DNA from 4 places in the Streptomyces sp. NPDC087844 genome. Region 2 is predicted to be linked to each of the others. Evidence: riboswitches for the same ligand, from Rfam matches in the RefSeq annotation. Region 2 holds a riboswitch; each other region holds the start of a gene.

Region 1 (4,379 bases), on a different contig from region 2:
TCGAACCCGGCGGCGCGCAGCTTCTTGACTGCGGCGATCGTCGGATCGGTCCAGCCCGCGGGGTCGGTGTTGCCCCAGGGCTCGTTGCCGATGTTGACGATGACGTAGTTCTCCTGGCCGGTGAGCACGCTCTTGAGGCCGATCCAGTAGTCGGCCGCGTGGTCGAGCGTGCCGGCCGCGGCATCCTCGCCGTAGCCGGTGGTGTCGTGCACCTCCAGTACACAGATCAGCCGGTTGGCCTTGCACTGGGCGATGACGGCGGCCACGTCCTCGGGGCTGTTCCTGCTCCAGCGGTGACCGTCGGAGAGGACGACGCGGACGGAGTTGGCGCCGAGCGCCTTGATGTCGGCCAGCGACTGCGTCTCGCCCGGATACCAGGTGTGGGCGTGGTTGACGCCGCGCATGACGAAATCGTTGCCGTTGCCTTCGAGCAGGCGGCCGTTGTCGATATGGAGACCGGTCGCGAGGACGCCCGGGGACGCGCCGGACGACTCACCAGGCAACTGGGCATGTGCGGCGGTCGGTACGAGCGCGCCGAGAACGACGAGCCCGAGGAAGGCGGCCAGTGCGGCGAGCAACGCGCTGACAGGGTTTTTCCGTGTCGTGCTTCTTGTTCTTCTCACTGCGACTCCAGGGAGTGAGCGCCAAGAAACTCGGGTTTCGGGTTTCGGGAAAGTGGGAGCGCTCCCATAGAGGCATCTCGCCAGGAGCACGTCAAGACTTGGCGCATGCTCGGGCGCGTAACGGATGTGCTGGAGGGGCCTCCAGCCAGGCCCCTCCAGGGCTCATTCAGGACCCGGCGGCTCCGGGGACCGTGCTGTCGAGGGCCACGGACGTGTGCTGATGGACGATCAGCCAGCGGTCGCCCGTCAGTCGGTAACCGGTGGTCACCCGCGCCGTGGTGTCCAGCGCGTCGCCGCCTACCGGCGTGACGCGCATCCGCACGAGCGCGTGGCTGAAGGCGATGCTCTCGTCGGCCCGCACGCGGAATTCGAGCACCTCGCGTTCCACCGGCCCGGACAAGGTCGAGAACCACACCTCCTCGGCCTTGCGGAGCGCCTCGACCCCGCGCTGCTCCAGGCCGCTCACCGGGTGGAACACCTCCGCGTCGGGTGCGTAACAAGCCATCGCCCGGTCGAAGTCCCGCTCGCGCCCGGCGGCCGTCAGTTCCGCGTCGAGCCGGCGGATGTCCCCCTCGGTGTCCTCGTCGTCCCAGAACGCGCGCACCTCCATGGCCCCGATGGTCGCCACCGGATGCCGCGCGGCCGCCTCCAGGGCCTCCTCCAGACTGTCGCACTCAAGGATGTCGTACCCGGCGACGTACTCCTTCGTCTCCGCGAACGGCCCGTCGGTGCGCAGCACTTCACCGTCGCGTACGCGCACGGTCACCGCGTCGGCCGGGGGCCGCAGCCGATGGCCGTGCAGCAGTACACCGCGCCGCGCGCTCAACTCCTCCACCCATGGCTCGACCGGTGCCATACCCGAGGCGTCGGCGGTGTCGTCGCCGCAGACCAGCAGCATGTACTTCATGGTTCCTCCCGGTGTTCCTGAGACCTTGTACCTCACCGACGAACCGTGGCGAGCCGAATCGACGCCCCCGCAGCACCTCTTGTGTACCGGCGCCGCAGAAGGCGGCGCCCGACAGGGCGGTGTGGCCTGTTCCGGGAACCCCAGGGGCGCATGCCGTACGTACTCGGGTGACAGGCCGCAAAGGAGCGGTCCCTTGCGGGGTTCCCGTCGCCCCGGCCGAGGAGCGGACAGCCCGCGCCGGGGACCACGTGGTGCCCCACTTCGAGCGTCAGGCGGCCAAGCACGAACACGGCCTCGGGCCCGACCACCCGGACACCCTGAGATCGCGCGAGCACCTCGCGGGCGCCTGTCCGCAGGCAGGACACCTCAAACAGGCCGTGACATCGCCCGAGCGAAACCTGGCCGACAGCGAACGCGTCCTGGGCGCCGACCACCCCGACACCGTGCTCTCCCGCTGCGACCTGTCCCACGCCCACCATGAGGCGGGAAATCCCCCGCGGTACCGACTTGTTCACGCACGCCCTGGCCGACAGCGAGCGCAGCCTCGGCCCCGGCCACCCCACGAGCACCGCGACGGTCACGGTGAACCCCAACGACTCCGACAACTTCACGTTCGACAGGCTTCCTCTTCGGATGGCATCAGCGGTCCGACGGGGCTCGCCCTCACCGTCGTGCGCAACCGCTTCGAAGCGGTACAGACCGAGGTCCGACCAAGCTCCCGATCCGACAGAAAAAGGCCCCTGACCATTGTGTTCCCTGGTCAGGCGCCCGAGGGCCGCTTGTCACCACCCCTGTACGCGCACTACTGTCACGACGCCTTGGTGCTCGGGAAATCGGTGTGATGCCGGTGCGGCCCTCGCCACTGTGATCGGGAAGTCCGGCTCCGGCCCTTACGGGCAGCCACTGGGTCCTTGGACCCGGGAAGGCGGAGCACGGGCGGTGTTACCCGTAAGCCAGGAGACCGGCCAAGGCACGTCAACCATCCACGAGGTGCTGGAGAGGGTCTGCTGAGCCATGCACATAGCCGAGGGTTTCCTTCCTCCGGCGCACGCGGTCGCCTGGGGCGTCGCGTCGGCGCCGTTCGTCGTCCACGGAGTCCGGTCGCTCACCCGTGAGGTCAGAGAACATCCCGAGAGCACGCTCCTCATCGGCGCGTCGGGGGCCTTCACCTTCGTTCTCTCCGCACTGAAACTGCCGTCGGTGACCGGCAGTTGTTCCCATCCCACCGGCACCGGCCTCGGCGCCATCCTGTTCCGGCCACCGATCATGGCGGTCCTGGGCACCATCACCCTGCTCTTCCAGGCGCTGCTGCTCGCCCACGGCGGACTGACCACGCTGGGCGCCAACGTCTTCTCGATGGCGATCGTCGGCCCGTGGGCCGGCTACGCCGTGTACCGGCTGCTCCGACGGTTCGACGTGCCGCTGATGGTCGCGGTGTTCTTCGCCGCGTTCGTCGCCGACCTGTCCACCTACTGCGTCACCAGCGTGCAGCTCGCGCTCGCGTTCCCCGACCCGAGCAGCGGATTCCCGGGCGCGCTCGGCAAGTTCGGCTCGATCTTCGCCGTCACCCAGATCCCGCTCGCGGTGAGCGAGGGGCTGCTCACCGTGCTCGTGATGCGGCTGCTGGTGCAGTCGAGCAAGGGCGAACTGACCCGGCTCGGCGTGTTCCTGGCCGGCGGGCGGTCCCGGTCCGAGAACTCCGGAACAACCGGAACAACCGAGACGCCAGGGACGCCCGGGACGCCCGGGACGCCCGAGACGCCCGAGACGCCCGGGACGAATGAGACGACCGGGACGACCGGGACGGTGGCCCGATGAGCCGTAACGCGAAGATCAACGCCCTGCTGCTGCTCGTCGTGGCCGCGCTCGCCGTCCTGCCGCTGGCCTTCGGCATGGGCGACCACAAGGAGGAGCCGTTCGCGGGCGCCGACGCGGAGGCGGAGACCGCGATCACCGAGATCGAGCCGGACTACGAGCCGTGGTTCTCGCCCCTGTACGAGCCGCCGTCCGACGAGATCGAGTCGGCGCTGTTCGCCCTCCAGGCCGCCCTCGGCGCGGGAGTCCTCGCCTACTACTTCGGCCTGCGCCGAGGCAGGCGCCAGGGCGAACTGCGGGTCCTGGCACAGCGGGAGGGCGCCCAGGACGCGACGGCAAGGGTGCCCGGCGGCGCCGGTGAGTCCCCGGCCGGACCGAACCGGCCGACCGAACGGACCTGAGCCTTCGTGCTGCCCATCGACGCGGCGGCGCACAGCAGTCGCTGGCGCCACCGCCACCCCGTGGACAAGGCCGTGCTCGGTCTCGGCCTGACCGTCCTGGCGATCTCTCTCCCGCCCTGGCCGGGCGCCGCCCTGGTCCTGGTGACCGCCCTCGCCGTGCTGCTGGGCCCGGCCGCGGTACCCGGCCGCCGGCTCTGGCGCGCCTACCGGGTGCCGCTGGGCTTCTGCGTGACCGGTGCGCTCCCTCTGCTGCTCCAGGTCGGCGGCCCGGACGGGTTCGTGACCCTGGCGGAGGGCGGCCCGGTGCGCGCCGGGGAACTCCTGCTGCGTACCTCGGCCGCCTCCCTCGGCGTGCTCCTGTTCGCGTTCACCACTCCCCTGTCCGACCTGCTGCCACGGCTGGTGAACGCCGGGGTGCCCGCGCCGGTCGTCGACGTGGCCCTGGTGACGTACCGGATGAGCTTCCTGCTCCTCGACTCCGTACGCCGGATCAGGGAGGCGCAGGCCGCCCGGCTCGGGCACACCACGCGGGCCGCCTCCTGGCGTTCGCTGGCCGGGCTCGGCGCCACCGCCTTCGTCCGGGCCTTCGACCGGGCGACCCGCCTGCAGGCCGGGCTCGCGGGCCGCGGTTAC
Region 2 (4,379 bases):
ACGTCGAAGCCTCAGGTGTGAGGCCGCGGCCGGGTGGCCGCGGTTGTGGGGTGCGCCACCAGAATGGTTCCCTCCGGCGCAAAAGCGTCCAATCGTGACCGGAAGTGACTGATACAGAAGCCCGTTGGCTGCAATTGCACGAAACCCCTTGCTGTCGCCCTGTTGTGGCACGTACATCTGTCCCCGCAACAGTTGTATTCCGGGGGGATGTTGGCATATGCAAGGTACGGTCGACGGATTCAGTTATGGAACGGTCACACCGCTCACGGCCTATGTCATGGCCTGTCTGGGAGCCGCTCTGGGGCTGCGCTGCATCACCCGGTCCCTGCGCAACGACCGGTCGTGGAAACCGGGCTGGCTCGCGCTGGGGGCGGCGTCGATCGGCTGCGGCATCTGGACGATGCACTTCATCGCCATGATCGGATTCCAGGTCGAGGAAAGCCGTATCCGCTACGACGTCAACCTGACGATTCTCAGCCTCGCGGTGGCGATCGCCGTGGTCGGTCTCGGCGTCCTCGCCGTCGGCTATCGCGGTGCGAACACGACGACCCTGCTGATCGCGGGCACGTTCACCGGCGTCGGGGTCGCGGCCATGCACTACATAGGCATGGCCGCCATTCGTGTGAACGGGGACCTGCGGTACGAGGCCCGTACCGTCGCGCTCTCCGTCCTGATCGCCGTCGTCGCCGCGACCGCCGCGCTCTGGGCGGCGGTCGCGATCCGCGGCTTCCTGACCAGCCTGGCGGCGAGCCTGGTCATGGGCGTCGCGGTGACCGGGATGCACTACACGGGGATGGCGGCCGTCAGTGTGCACCTGCACGGCGCGGCCGGCACACCGGATGCGGGCGACTCGGCCCACTCGCTCCTGCTGCCGATGCTCATCGGCCCGGTCCTCTTCCTGGCGCTCGCGGGAGTCGTGGTGATGTTCGACCCGATGCTCGTGCTCGGGGACGGCGACTGGAACCGGACCGCGTCCCGCCGCCGGACGCCCGCCCCGCGCACGGAACCGCCCGCCTGGTCCGGCTCGGCGTTCGAGGCCCCGCCCAGGACGGACCGGCGCGCGTACGAGCCCGGGGAGCCGGGCCGGCGCAACGGCTGAACAGGGTGGCTGTCCCGGTGTCGCCTGGACGGCCCAAGCGGGTCGGCCGCGCCGGGTCAGCCCAGGCGGGGGATCTCGATCGCCGGGCAGCGGTCCATGACCATGTCGAGGCCGGCCGCGCGGGTGCGCTCGTACGCGGCCTCGTCGATCACGCCGAGCTGGAACCAGACGGCCTTGGCGCCGATGGAGACCGCCTCGTCGGCGACGGGGCCGGCCAGGTCGCTGTTGACGAACACATCGACCACGTCGACCTCGAAGGGGATGTCCGCCAAGGAGGCGTATCCCTTCTCCCCGTGGACCGTCTCGGCCTTCGGGTGGACGGGGATCACGCGCTTGCCGTAGCGCTGGAGCACGTTCGCCACGCCGTAGGCGGCACGCCGCTCGTTGGACGACAGGCCCACGACGGCCCAGGTGTCGCCGCTCTCGGTGAGGATCTTGCGGATCGTTGCCGGGTCGCCGTGCACGGGGGGCCTCCTGCGGGTGGGTGTGTGCCTGCTGCGGCGGACAACAGCGGGCGCGGCCCGGGGATTCCCGAGGTCGCGCGGACGGCCGGAGCGGTGACCCTTGGCGCACCCCGCGCAGGAGGTCGGGGCTGCGGGGGCCATGGGCGGGTGCGGCCCGGTCAGGCCGCTCGCGCGGTTCCCCGCGCCCCTGAAAAGCCGGCGGTTCCCGCGAGCCTGGGACCAGAAGCCGGCAGTTGACCTGAGTGTGGTCACCAGTAGCTCCACGCTGTGGTCCTGGGCGTTGACGGGCGGCGGGAGCCGGGGCCTCCGCCGCACTGCCGCGTGGCTGCGAAAGGTGCCGTGATAGCTTGCCGAAGCCAGTCGAACCCATGTACGTGGGTCAGGGAATCCGGTGGAAATCCGGAGCTGACGCGCAGCGGTGAGGGTGACGGGCGGGGCATCGGCCACTGGATCGGATCAACGGTCCGGGAAGGCGCCTCGTCCGGGTGAACCCGAGTCCGAAGACCTGCTGGCGGCCTCCGCGGTCCCGAGACGGCGGGGGAGCACCGTACGACCGGGCTCCGCGTTCGAGCCCTCGACGTCTGAGGAACTTCCGTGCCCATCGCACGCCCCGCCCGTCCTGCCGCCCTGCTCCTGTCCGGGATCGTCCTGCTGACCGGCTGCGGCGGCGCCGACCCGCCCGCCGACGGCAAGGCCCCCGCGGCGGCCGTCACCCTGGAGAACTGCGGCCGCACCGTCCGCGTGGAGTCCCCGCCGCGAAGGGCCGTCTCCCTCAACCAGGGCACCACCGAGATCCTGTTCTCGCTGGGCCTCGCCGACCGGATGGCCGGCACCGCCACCTGGACCGACCCGGTGATGAAGGGCCTGGAGAAGGCCGACGCGAAGGTCGAGCGGATCGCCGACAACAACCCCTCCTTCGAACGGGTCCTGGACGCCGACCCCGACTTCGTCGCCGCCTCGTTCGTGTCCACGCTCGGCAAGGGGGGCGTCGCCACCCGCGAGCAGTTCGAGAAGCTCGGCGTACCCGCGTACGTCTCGCCCTCCGACTGCGCGGGCAAGGACAACACCGGCGACGGCGACGGCGCCCGCGAGCAGCCCCTCGGCATCGACGCCGTCTACGGCGAGATACGTGACCTGGCCGAGGTGTTCGGCGTGCGGGAGCGGGGCGACAAGCTGGTCGCCGAGCTCCGGCAGCGCATGAAGAAGGCCACTTCGGGCATCGACGCCTCGGACGTCTCCCTCCTGTACTGGTTCGCCAACTCCGAGTCGCCCTACATGGCGGGCTGCTGCGGCGCCCCCGGCATCATCACGCGGGCGTTCGGCGCGAGGAACGTCTTCGACGACACCCACGAGGAATGGCCCCAGATCAACTGGGAGACGGTCGCCGACCGCGACCCCGACGTCCTCGTCATCGGCGATCTGACCCGCAAGTCGCAGACCGCCGAGTCCGCGAAGAGGAAGATCGAGTTCCTGGAGTCCGACCCGGTCACCAAGAACATGACCGCCGTGAGGAAGAAGCGGTACGTCCTGCTCAGCGGGCAGGCCATGAACCCGACCATCCGTACCGTCGAGGGCGTCGAACAAGTGGCCGCCGCCCTTCGGGAGTTCGGGCTCACGGGGTGACCCGCCGGGTGACACGGCCGCGCGTGGGACTGCTCTGCGCGGCCGGCGCGGCACTGCTCGTCGCATCGATCGCCGTCGCCATCACCATCGGCCCGGCGGACATCCGCGTAGCCGACGTCTGGTCCGTGGTCGCGTCCCATCTCGGCTGGGGGAGTACGGAACTGAGCCCCATCCGGGACGGGATCGTCTGGCAGCTGCGACTGCCGCGCACCCTGCTGGCCGCCGTCTGCGGAGCCGGGCTCGCCGTGTGCGGCGCGGTGATGCAGTCCCTGCTGCGCAACCCGCTCGCCGACCCCTTCGTCCTCGGGGTGTCCTCCGGAGCGTCGACCGGCGCGGTCGTCGTGGTCGTCCTCGGCGCAGGCGGCGGCCTGGTGTCGGTCTCCGCGGGGGCGTTCCTCGGAGCGCTGCTCTCGTTCGGCCTCGTCCTGCTGCTCAGCCACACCCTCGGCGGGACGACGGACCGCGTGGTGCTCAGCGGTGTCGCCGCGATGCAGCTCTTCTCCGCGCTCACGTCCTTCGTGGTGATGACCGCCGCCGACGCCGAGACCACCCGCGGTGTGCTGTTCTGGCTGCTCGGCTCACTCGGCGGGGTCGGCTGGACCGACGTCCGGGTCTGCCTCGCGGTCCTGGTGGTCGCGCTCGTGGTCTGTCTGGCGTACGCGCGCACGCTCGACGCGTTCGCCTTCGGCCAGGACGCCGCCGCGACCCTCGGGGTGTCCGTGGCCCGCACCCGGCTGGTGCTGCTGTGCGTGACAGCGCTCCTGACGGCCGCGCTCGTCAGCTCGGCGGGGGCCATCGGCTTCGTCGGACTCGTCCTGCCGCACGCCGCCCGCGCGTTGGTGGGCTCCGGTCACGCCCGGCTGCTGCCGGTCGCCGCCCTCGCCGGGGCGGTGTTCCTGGTGTGGGTGGACACCCTGGCCCGTACCGCCCTCGACCCCCAGGAGGTGCCCGTGGGCGTGGTCACCTCACTCATCGGCGTACCGGTGTTCGTGCTGGTGCTGTACCGGACGCGAAGGACACGATGACGACTGGACGCGTGCAGACCACTCAGGGCGCCGAGAGCACCGAGAGCACCGAGAGCGCCGAGAGCGCCGAGAGCGCCGCGAGCAGCGAAGGGGCCGAGAAGGGTGCGGCCGTGCCGGATGTCGGCCTCCGGGCCCGGCGCGTCACCCGTACCGCCGACGGACGCGTCA
Region 3 (4,379 bases), on a different contig from region 2:
GAGGGCACGACGTGTCCTCGCACACCGAACAGGCCGCCTGCTTCGCCACATCGAGTACAACCCGTACGACAAGAAGAAGAAGTGCTACGGGCCGAGCAGGAGCGGCCCGCTGAAGCGCGACCGCGGGGCCCCTGCCCTCGGGCTGGAACTTCTGGACGTTCTGGCAGTACGACGACAGCGGCAGCCTGCCGGGTGACCAGGATCTCTTCAACGGTTCGCTGTCCCAGCCGAAGGCCTTCGCCCGGGGGTGAACCGGGTAGCGGACCCCCGTATTCCGCCTCTGTTCGAGAACCTCCCCGCACTTTCGAGAGCCCTCGCCGCCACTTCGACACAAGCGGAAGGGCGGCACCTCGATTGGGTCACCCCACCGCCCGACTCAGTTCATCTTCCGTTCACCCAGGTTGCTTACGTTCCCTGTGCCACTGTCGTCCAACAGAAGCCTGGGTAAATGGAACACATCACGCTCCTCCTCGGAATCGTGATCGTTACCGCTCTCGTGTTCGATTTCACGAACGGTTTCCACGACACTGCCAACGCGATGGCGACGACCATCTCGACCGGCGCCCTCAAGCCCAAGACGGCGGTGGCCATGTCCGCCGTGCTGAACCTCGTCGGTGCGTTCCTCTCCGTGGAGGTCGCCAAGACGATCTCCGGCGGCCTCATCAACGAAGAGGGAATCCGCACCGAGGTGATCTTCGCGGCGCTCGTCGGCGCCATTCTGTGGAATCTGCTGACCTGGCTCCTGGGTCTGCCCTCCAGTTCGTCCCACGCGCTCTTCGGCGGCCTGATCGGCGCCGCGGTGATGTCGGCGGGCTGGTCCTCGGTGAACGGCTCGACCGTGATCACCAAGGTCCTCCTCCCGGCGATCGCCGCGCCCGTGGTGGCCGGACTCGCCGCGATGCTCGCCACCCGGCTGACGTACCGGATCAGCAGGCAGGCCGGTGAGAAGGCGACCTCCAAGGGGTACCGCGCCGGTCAGATCACCTCCGCGGGGCTGGTCTCGCTGGCCCACGGCACGAACGACGCGCAGAAGACCATGGGCATCATCACCCTGGCCCTGGTCACCGGCGGCGTGCTCGCGCCCGGCTCGAACCCTCCCCTGTGGGTCATCGTCTCGGCCGGTATCGCCATCGCGCTCGGCACCTACCTGGGCGGCTGGCGCATCATCCGCACCATGGGCAGGGGCCTCACCGATCTCGCGCCGCCGCAGGGCTTCGCCGCCCAGACCAGCGCCGCGACGGTCATCCTGGCCTCCTCGCACCTCGGCTTCTCCCTCTCGACCACCCAGTCCTGCTCCGGCGCCGTGATGGGTTCGGGCCTGGGCCGCAAGGGCGGTGTCGTCCGCTGGTCGACCGCGACCCGCATGTTCGTCGCCTGGGGCCTCACGCTCCCCGCCGCCGGTCTGGTCGGCGCGGGCGCCGAGTTCCTGACCCAGCAGGGCACCTGGGGCATCATCCTCACCGGCGCGCTGCTGATCGCCGGCTCCGCGGTCATCTGGACGCTGTCCCGCCGCCAGCCCGTCACCGTCGACAACGTCAACGACGACCACGCGCCCGCGGGCGTCGTGACCACCGCGATCGCCGCGGTCACCCCGCCTCCCGCGGGCCCCGTCGCCACGACCACGAAGGCGACCGACGACCTCAAGACCACCATCCCGGGCCCGGACGCCGAGCCCGCCCGTCCGGCCACGGTGTAAGGAACGAACCGCATGCAGATCGACTGGGCAGCCCTCGGCTCCGTGTTCGGAGTCAGTCTCATCTCCACCGTCGCCCTCGTGGGCCTCTTCACCCTCGGCATCGTCGGCCTCACCAAGCGCGAGTCGGCCGCCGCACAGGGTGGCTCCGCGACCCTCGCGGTCACCGGCGCGTACGCCTGCTTCGCCGCCTGCGCGGCGGCCGTGGCGTACGGGATCTATCTGATCGTCGCCTGACCCTCGCGGCACGTCCGTTCTGTACGGGACGGCCCCGTCGACCCCCACGGTCGGCGGGGCCGTCCCGCGTCCGTGTGTGGGCCTCAGCACACTCTCCCGCCGCAGGTCAACGGCAAGTTGACGGGTGTTCTCGGACCGTGGTGGACTGCCGAGGCCATGTACGTCGGCAGAAGAGGAAGCCGGTGCGAATCCGGCGCGGTCCCGCCACTGTCACCGGGGAATCGATCCCCCCGGGAGCCAGGAACTCTCTCCGTCGGTCTCGTCGAACCAGGGCGTGGACACCCTGAGTGAGGACATATCGCCATGCGCGCCCACCTGTTGTGGACCGGTGTGCCCAGGCCAGGTACGAGGATCTCGTCTCGTGCAGTGGCGGGCTGAACGGATGCGAGCCGATCGCGTCTTCGCGTACGGCGCCGCCGCCGGCCTCCTCGGTGACCTGCTGCTCGGCGATCCCCGCCGGGGACATCCGGTCGCCGCGTTCGGCCGGGCCGCGGGAGCCGTCGAGCGGGCTCTGTGGCGCGACCACCGGGGCCGGGGCGCGCTGCACACCGCCGTGTGCGCGGGCGGCGCCGTCTCCCTCGCCGTGGCCGCCGAGCGTTCCGTACGTACCTCCCCCGTCGCCTCCGTCGTCCTGACCGCGGCCGCCACCTGGGCCGTGGTCGGGGGGACCTCGCTCGGGCGCGAGGCCCGGGCCGTCGGCGGGGCGCTGGCCGCCGGGGACATCGAGGTGGCCCGTGAGCGGCTGCCGCATCTGTGCGGACGCGACCCGCAGGCGCTGGACGCCGACGGGATCGCCCGCGCGGTGGTCGAGTCGGTCGCCGAGAACACCTCCGACGCCGTCGTGGGCGCCCTGGTGTGGGGCGCGGTCGCGGGCGTACCCGGTCTGGTCGGGTTCCGGGCCGTCAACACGCTGGACGCCATGGTCGGGCACAGGTCGGCCCGTCACCGGCGGTACGGATGGGCGTCCGCCCGCCTCGACGACGTGGTGGGGTGGCCCGGGGCACGGCTGACCGCGGTCCTCGCCGCCGTCGCCGGGGGGAATCCGCGAGGGGCCGTCCGCGCCTGGCGCGCCGACGCCGCCAAGCATCCGAGTCCCAACGCCGGGCCCGTGGAGGCCTCGTTCGCGGGTGCGCTCGGAGTACGGCTCGGCGGCACGCTCTCGTACGCGGGACGGGTCGAGCACCGGCCCGTGCTCAACGGTCCGGGGCAGGCCGTGCGCATCGAGGACATCGAGCGGGCCGTCCGGCTCTCGCGGCGCGTGGGCCTGCTCGCGCTGGGCGCGAGTGTCGCCGGGCGGCTGCTCGCCACCTCGCTCACCAGGTCGCTCACCAAGTCGCGGGTCACGAGAGGGCGTACGTCATGAGCGGGGGAACGGGCGGGAGGCCGGGCGGAGGACCGGGCGGGAGGCCGGGCGGCGGGCTGCTCGTCGCCGGTACGACCTCCGACGCGGGCAAGAGCGTCGTGACCGCCGGGATCTGCCGGTGGCTGGTGCGCCGGGGCGTCAAGGTCGCGCCGTTCAAGGCGCAGAACATGTCGCTGAACTCGTTCGTGACGCGCGAGGGCGCGGAGATCGGGCGCGCGCAGGCCATGCAGGCGCAGGCCGCCCGCGTGGAGCCCTCCGTGCTCATGAACCCCGTCCTGCTCAAGCCGGGCGGTGACCGCAGCAGTCAGGTCGTCCTGATGGGGAAGCCCGTCGGCGAGCTGAGTGCGCGCGGCTATCACGGCGGACGCCAGGAGGCGTTGCTCGGAACCGTGCTGGACTGTCTGGCCGAGTTGCGGGGCACGTATGACGCGGTGATCTGTGAGGGAGCGGGCAGTCCCGCCGAGATCAATCTGCGGCGCACCGACATCGTGAACATGGGGATCGCGCGGGGCGCGCGGCTGCCCGTGCTCGTGGTGGGGGACATCGACCGCGGCGGGGTCTTCGCCTCGTTCTTCGGGACGGTGGCCCTGCTGTCGCGCGAGGACCAGGAGCTGGTCGCCGGGTTCCTGGTGAACAAGTTCCGCGGGGACGTCTCGCTGCTCGAACCCGGCATCGACATGCTGCACGGGCTCACCGGGCGGCACACCTACGGCGTCCTGCCCTTCCGGCACGGCCTCGGCATCGACGAGGAGGACGGGCTCGGAGTGTCCCTGCGGGGGTCGGTACGCGAGTCCGAGGTCTCCTCCCCCGTCGGCGAGGACATCCTGCGGGTCGCCGTCTGCGCGATCCCCCTGATGTCCAACTTCACGGACCTGGACGCCCTCGCCGCCGAACCGGGCGTCGTCGTACGGTTCGTGGACCGCGCCGAGGAACTCGTCGACGCCGACCTGGTCGTCGTACCCGGCACCCGGGGCACGGTCCGGGCCCTGGAGTGGCTGCGGCGGCGCGGCCTCGCGGACGCCCTGGTGCGCAGGGCCGCCGAAGGGCGCCCCGTGCTGGGCATCTGCGGCGGCTTCCAGCTCCTCG
Region 4 (4,379 bases), on a different contig from region 2:
TACCGTGGACAGGTGACCCCACGCACCCCCATCGTCCTCGACAGCGACCCCGGCATCGACGACGCCGTAGCCCTCCAGTACCTGCTCGGCACAGGCCTGTGGGACCTCAAGGCCTACACGTCCGTGGGCGGCAACCTCCCCGCGGAGCAGACCTACCTCAACGCCCGCGCCCTGGCGCGAACCCTCCGCATCGACGCGGACGTCCCCGTCCACCGCGGCGCGGGCCGCCCCCTGACCCGCCTCCCCTACCGCGTCGCCGCCGACTTCCACGGCCCCGCGGGACTCGGCGACGAGACACTGCCCGACTCGACCGCGGCGCACCCGGCGGAGTCCTCCGCGCAGACGCTGCTGCGACTCTCCCGGGAGTACGAGGGCGAGCTGACCGTGTGCGCGACGGGCCCCCTCACCAACGTGGCGATCGCGCTCCTGGAGGACCCCGGATTCGCCCAGCGCGTCGGCAAGTTCGTGTTCATGGGCGGCGCGGCACGCGTGCCCGGGAACATCACTCCGGTCGCCGAGTTCAACATGTGGGCCGACCCGGACGCCGCCGAGCTGGTCCTGTCGTCCGGTATCCCGTTCACCATGGTCGACCTGGACGCCTCGCACCGCTGGCTGTTCGGGCCCGCCGACCTCGCGGCCCTGGAGGCGGCGGGTCCCGGCACCGCGCTCGCCGCCCGGCTGCTGCGGGTCTACATGGAGGCGTACCGTCGCAGCGGCGGGGACGGCACCTGTCCGCTGCACGATCCGCTCGCCGTCGGTGTGTGCGCCGACGAGTCGTTCGTGACGCTCGCGGAGGGGGCGGTCATCGTGGAGTCGGCCGCCGAACTCACGCGCGGCCAGACCGTGTTCGTTCCCTCGGCCGCCGGACGTATCTACTATCCCGAGTCGCCCGCCCTGACCGCGCGGGCCCGCCTCACCGGCCGGGTGGCCCTCGGTCCTGGCCCGCGCGACTTCACGAAGGACTTCGTCTCGACCCTGCCCCTGTGGCCGGGTACGGGCTGAGGTCCGTATGACCATCGTGATCCGACGGGCGGAGGCCGGTGAGTACGCGGCCCTGGGCGACATCACCGCGCGGGCCTACCTCGGGGACGGACTGCTCGACTTCGGGGAGAACGACGCGTATCTCGGCGAACTGCGGAACGTGGCGAAGCGCGCCGCCGCCGCCGACGTGCTGGTGGCCGTCGAAGCCGCCGCCGCGGAGGGCTCGGGCCCGCCCCGGCACCGGCTTCGCGGCGGTGTGACCTTCGTGCCGTCCGGCGGGCCCATGGCCGACATCGCGCGTGCGGGCGAGGCCGAGATACGGATGCTGGCGGTCGCGAAGGAGGCCCGCGGCCGGGGCGTGGGGACCTTGCTCGTGCGCGCCTGCGTCGGCCGCGCCCGGGCCACGGCCGGCTGCGGAGCCGTCGTGCTGTCCACCCAGCGCACCATGCACAGCGCCCACCGCGTCTACGAGCGCCTCGGTTTCACCCGCACCCCCGTCCGCGACTGGAACCCCCTCCCGCACCTGGACGACGTCGTGCTCCTCACCTATGAGTTGACGCTCTGACACTCCCCGCTCGACCGTCCGTGGCCGACGCGACACAACATGTGGGGGTGCTTTCGGAACCCGACACAAGATGTATGCTCATGCTCGCTGTCGTCGCAGGGGAATCCGGTGCGAATCCGGAACTGTCCCGCAACGGTGTACTTGTACGTGATATGCCCGCATGCCCAGATGTCGGATTCAGCTGTCAGATGTCCGCATGCCCGAATGTCGCGTAACAGGAGTCAGTCCGAGCACCTGCCGACAGCGCGCCCAGGCCGTCCGGTCCGGGCGCATGACGTCCGGGCCTCGTGGAGTGGGCCGGTGGACGCGGCGTACCGCTGCCCGAAGCGCGTACCCCCGTGTGCCCCGAACCCCCTCCCGCCGAGGCCCCGTGCCGAGCGAGGGAGAGCCCCACGTGACCATCGCGCCAGCCGATCCGGTCTCCGCCACAGCGACAGCGACAGCGACCCGGGATCAGCAGGACAGGGCCGAGGCCGACGGGCCGGGAACCGCGTTGCTGCGGATCCTGACCGACTTCACCGCCGACCTCCCCGGCGCCGACCCCGGCCGGGTCGCCGCCGCCGCCCTGCGCGGCCGGTCCGCCGCCGCGGACGAGCCCGAACTGCGTGAGCTGGCCACGGAGGCGGCGGCCGGCCTCATCTCCGAGGACCCCGTGTACTCGAAGCTGGCCGCCCGCCTGCTGACCGTCACCATCGCCGCGGAGGCCGCCTCGCAGGGCGTGCGCTCCTTCTCCGAGTCGGTCGCCGTCGGCCACCGCGAGGGCCTGATCGCCGACCGCACGGCCGAGTTCGTACGCCACCACGCGGCCCGCCTCGACGCGCTGACCGACGCCGCCTCCGCCGAGGGTGCCGACGACCGCTTCGGCTACTTCGGCCTGCGCACCCTGCACAGCCGGTACCTGCTGCGGCACCCGATCACGCGGTCCGTCATCGAGACGCCCCAGCACTTCATGCTGCGGGTGGCGAGCGGTCTCGCCGAGGACACCGTGCTCGATTCAGAAGCGGGGACCCGCTCCGTCGACGAAGTCGCCTCCCTGTACCGGCTGATGAGCCGCCTCGACTACCTGCCCTCCTCCCCCACGCTCTTCAACTCCGGTACGCGCCACCCGCAGATGTCGTCCTGCTACCTCCTCGACTCCCCGCTGGACGAGCTGGACTCGATCTACGACCGCTACCACCAGGTGGCCCGCCTCTCCAAGCACGCCGGCGGCATCGGCCTCTCGTACTCCCGGATCCGTTCGCGCGGTTCGCTGATCCGCGGTACGAACGGGCACTCGAACGGCATCGTCCCGTTCCTGAAGACCCTCGACGCCTCGGTCGCCGCGGTGAACCAGGGCGGCCGGCGCAAGGGCGCGGCCGCGGTCTACCTGGAGACCTGGCACTCCGACATCGAGGAGTTCCTGGAGCTGCGCGACAACACCGGTGAGGACGCCCGGCGCACGCACAACCTGAACCTCGCGCACTGGATCCCCGACGAGTTCATGCGCCGGGTGAACGAGGACCGCGACTGGTCACTGTTCTCGCCCTCGGACGTGCCCGAGCTGGTCGACCTGTGGGGCGAGGAGTTCGACGCCGCGTACCGGAGGGCGGAGGCCGCCGGGCTCGCCAGGAAGACCATCCCCGCCCGTGAGCTGTACGGCCGCATGATGCGTACCCTCGCGCAGACCGGCAACGGCTGGATGACCTTCAAGGACGCCGCCAACCGCACGGCCAACCAGACGGCGCTGCCCGGCCACACAGTCCACTCCTCGAACCTGTGCACCGAGATCCTGGAGGTCACGGACGACGGGGAGACCGCGGTCTGCAACCTCGGTTCGGTCAACCTCGGCGCCTTCGTGGACGCGGACGCGCAGGACATCGACTGGGAGCGGCTCGACGCGACCGTCCGTACCGCCGTCACCTTCCTCGACCGGGTCGTCGACATCAACTTCTACCCGGCCGAGCAGGCGGGCCGCTCCAACGCCAAGTGGCGTCCGGTGGGCCTCGGCGCCATGGGACTGCAGGACGTCTTCTTCAAGCTGCGGCTGCCGTTCGACTCCCCGCGGGCGCGCGCCCTCTCCACCCGGATCGCCGAGCGGATCATGCTCGCCTCGTACGAGGCGTCCGCCGACCTCGCCGAGCGCGACGGCCCGCTGCCCGCCTGGGAGAAGACCCGTACGGCCCAGGGTGTGCTGCACCCCGACCACTACGACGTCGAGCTGAACTGGCCGGAGCGCTGGGCGGCGCTGCGGGCGCGGATCGCCGCGGTGGGCATGCGCAACTCGCTGCTGCTCGCCATCGCCCCGACCGCCACCATCGCGTCCATCGCGGGCGTGTACGAGTGCATCGAGCCGCAGGTCTCCAACCTGTTCAAGCGCGAGACGCTGTCCGGCGAGTTCCTCCAGGTCAACTCCTACCTGGTGGCCGAGCTGAAGAAGCTCGGCGTGTGGGACGCGCGGACCCGGGAGGCGCTGCGCGAGTCCAACGGCTCGGTGCAGGGCTTCACCTGGGTGCCGCAGGACGTGCGCGACCTGTACCGCACGGCGTGGGAGATCCCGCAGCGCGGTTTGATCGACATGGCCGCCGCCAGGACCCCGTTCCTCGACCAGGCCCAGTCGCTGAACCTGTTTCTGGAGACGCCGACCATCGGCAAGCTCTCCTCGATGTACGCGTACGCCTGGAAGTCGGGCCTGAAGACGACGTACTACCTGCGCTCGCGCCCGGCGACCCGCATCGCCCGCGCCGCCCAGGCCCAGCCGGCGGCGAAGACCGTCCCCGTCCAGCAGGCCGCCGCCCCCGACGCGGTCGCCTGCTCCCTTGAGAACCCCGAGTCCTGCGAGGCCTGCCAGTAATGA

What was found. A riboswitch is a leader RNA that binds a small molecule or an ion and turns the genes downstream of it on or off. The one in region 2 is predicted to bind cobalamin.
Region 1: linked by a shared signal. The riboswitch ahead of ACIOKD_RS32070 (energy-coupling factor ABC transporter permease) and the one ahead of ACIOKD_RS22325 (ABC transporter substrate-binding protein) in region 2 are both predicted to bind cobalamin.
Region 3: linked by a shared signal. The riboswitch ahead of ACIOKD_RS07160 (cobalamin biosynthesis protein) and the one ahead of ACIOKD_RS22325 (ABC transporter substrate-binding protein) in region 2 are both predicted to bind cobalamin.
Region 4: linked by a shared signal. The riboswitch ahead of ACIOKD_RS06600 (ribonucleoside-diphosphate reductase subunit alpha) and the one ahead of ACIOKD_RS22325 (ABC transporter substrate-binding protein) in region 2 are both predicted to bind cobalamin.

Annotation. Positions count from the first base shown of each region.
Region 1 covers NZ_JBIUVD010000021.1:43,454-47,832, reverse strand. The annotation lists gene ACIOKD_RS32080 (cellulase family glycosylhydrolase) at 1-623, opposite strand, end outside; gene ACIOKD_RS32075 (SgcJ/EcaC family oxidoreductase) at 790-1,530, opposite strand; cobalamin riboswitch at 2,333-2,515, shown strand; gene ACIOKD_RS32070 (energy-coupling factor ABC transporter permease) at 2,545-3,348, shown strand; gene ACIOKD_RS32065 (energy-coupling factor ABC transporter substrate-binding protein) at 3,345-3,746, shown strand; gene cbiQ (cobalt ECF transporter T component CbiQ) at 3,753-4,379, shown strand, end outside.
Region 2 covers NZ_JBIUVD010000011.1:93,342-97,720, forward strand. The annotation lists gene ACIOKD_RS22310 (VOC family protein) at 1-21, shown strand, start outside; gene ACIOKD_RS22315 (MHYT domain-containing protein) at 218-1,099, shown strand; gene ACIOKD_RS22320 (CoA-binding protein) at 1,156-1,563, opposite strand; cobalamin riboswitch at 1,904-2,091, shown strand; gene ACIOKD_RS22325 (ABC transporter substrate-binding protein) at 2,158-3,186, shown strand; gene ACIOKD_RS22330 (FecCD family ABC transporter permease) at 3,195-4,211, shown strand; gene ACIOKD_RS22335 (ABC transporter ATP-binding protein) at 4,322-4,379, shown strand, end outside.
Region 3 covers NZ_JBIUVD010000003.1:59,161-63,539, forward strand. The annotation lists partial or broken gene ACIOKD_RS07145 (hydrolase) at 114-251, shown strand; gene ACIOKD_RS07150 (anion permease) at 449-1,696, shown strand; gene ACIOKD_RS07155 (hypothetical protein) at 1,709-1,930, shown strand; cobalamin riboswitch at 2,063-2,199, shown strand; gene ACIOKD_RS07160 (cobalamin biosynthesis protein) at 2,313-3,293, shown strand; gene ACIOKD_RS07165 (cobyric acid synthase) at 3,290-4,379, shown strand, end outside.
Region 4 covers NZ_JBIUVD010000002.1:672,618-676,996, reverse strand. The annotation lists gene ACIOKD_RS06610 (nucleoside hydrolase) at 13-1,002, shown strand; gene ACIOKD_RS06605 (GNAT family N-acetyltransferase) at 1,010-1,546, shown strand; cobalamin riboswitch at 1,604-1,803, shown strand; gene ACIOKD_RS06600 (ribonucleoside-diphosphate reductase subunit alpha) at 1,941-4,376, shown strand; gene ACIOKD_RS06595 (ribonucleotide-diphosphate reductase subunit beta) at 4,376-4,379, shown strand, end outside.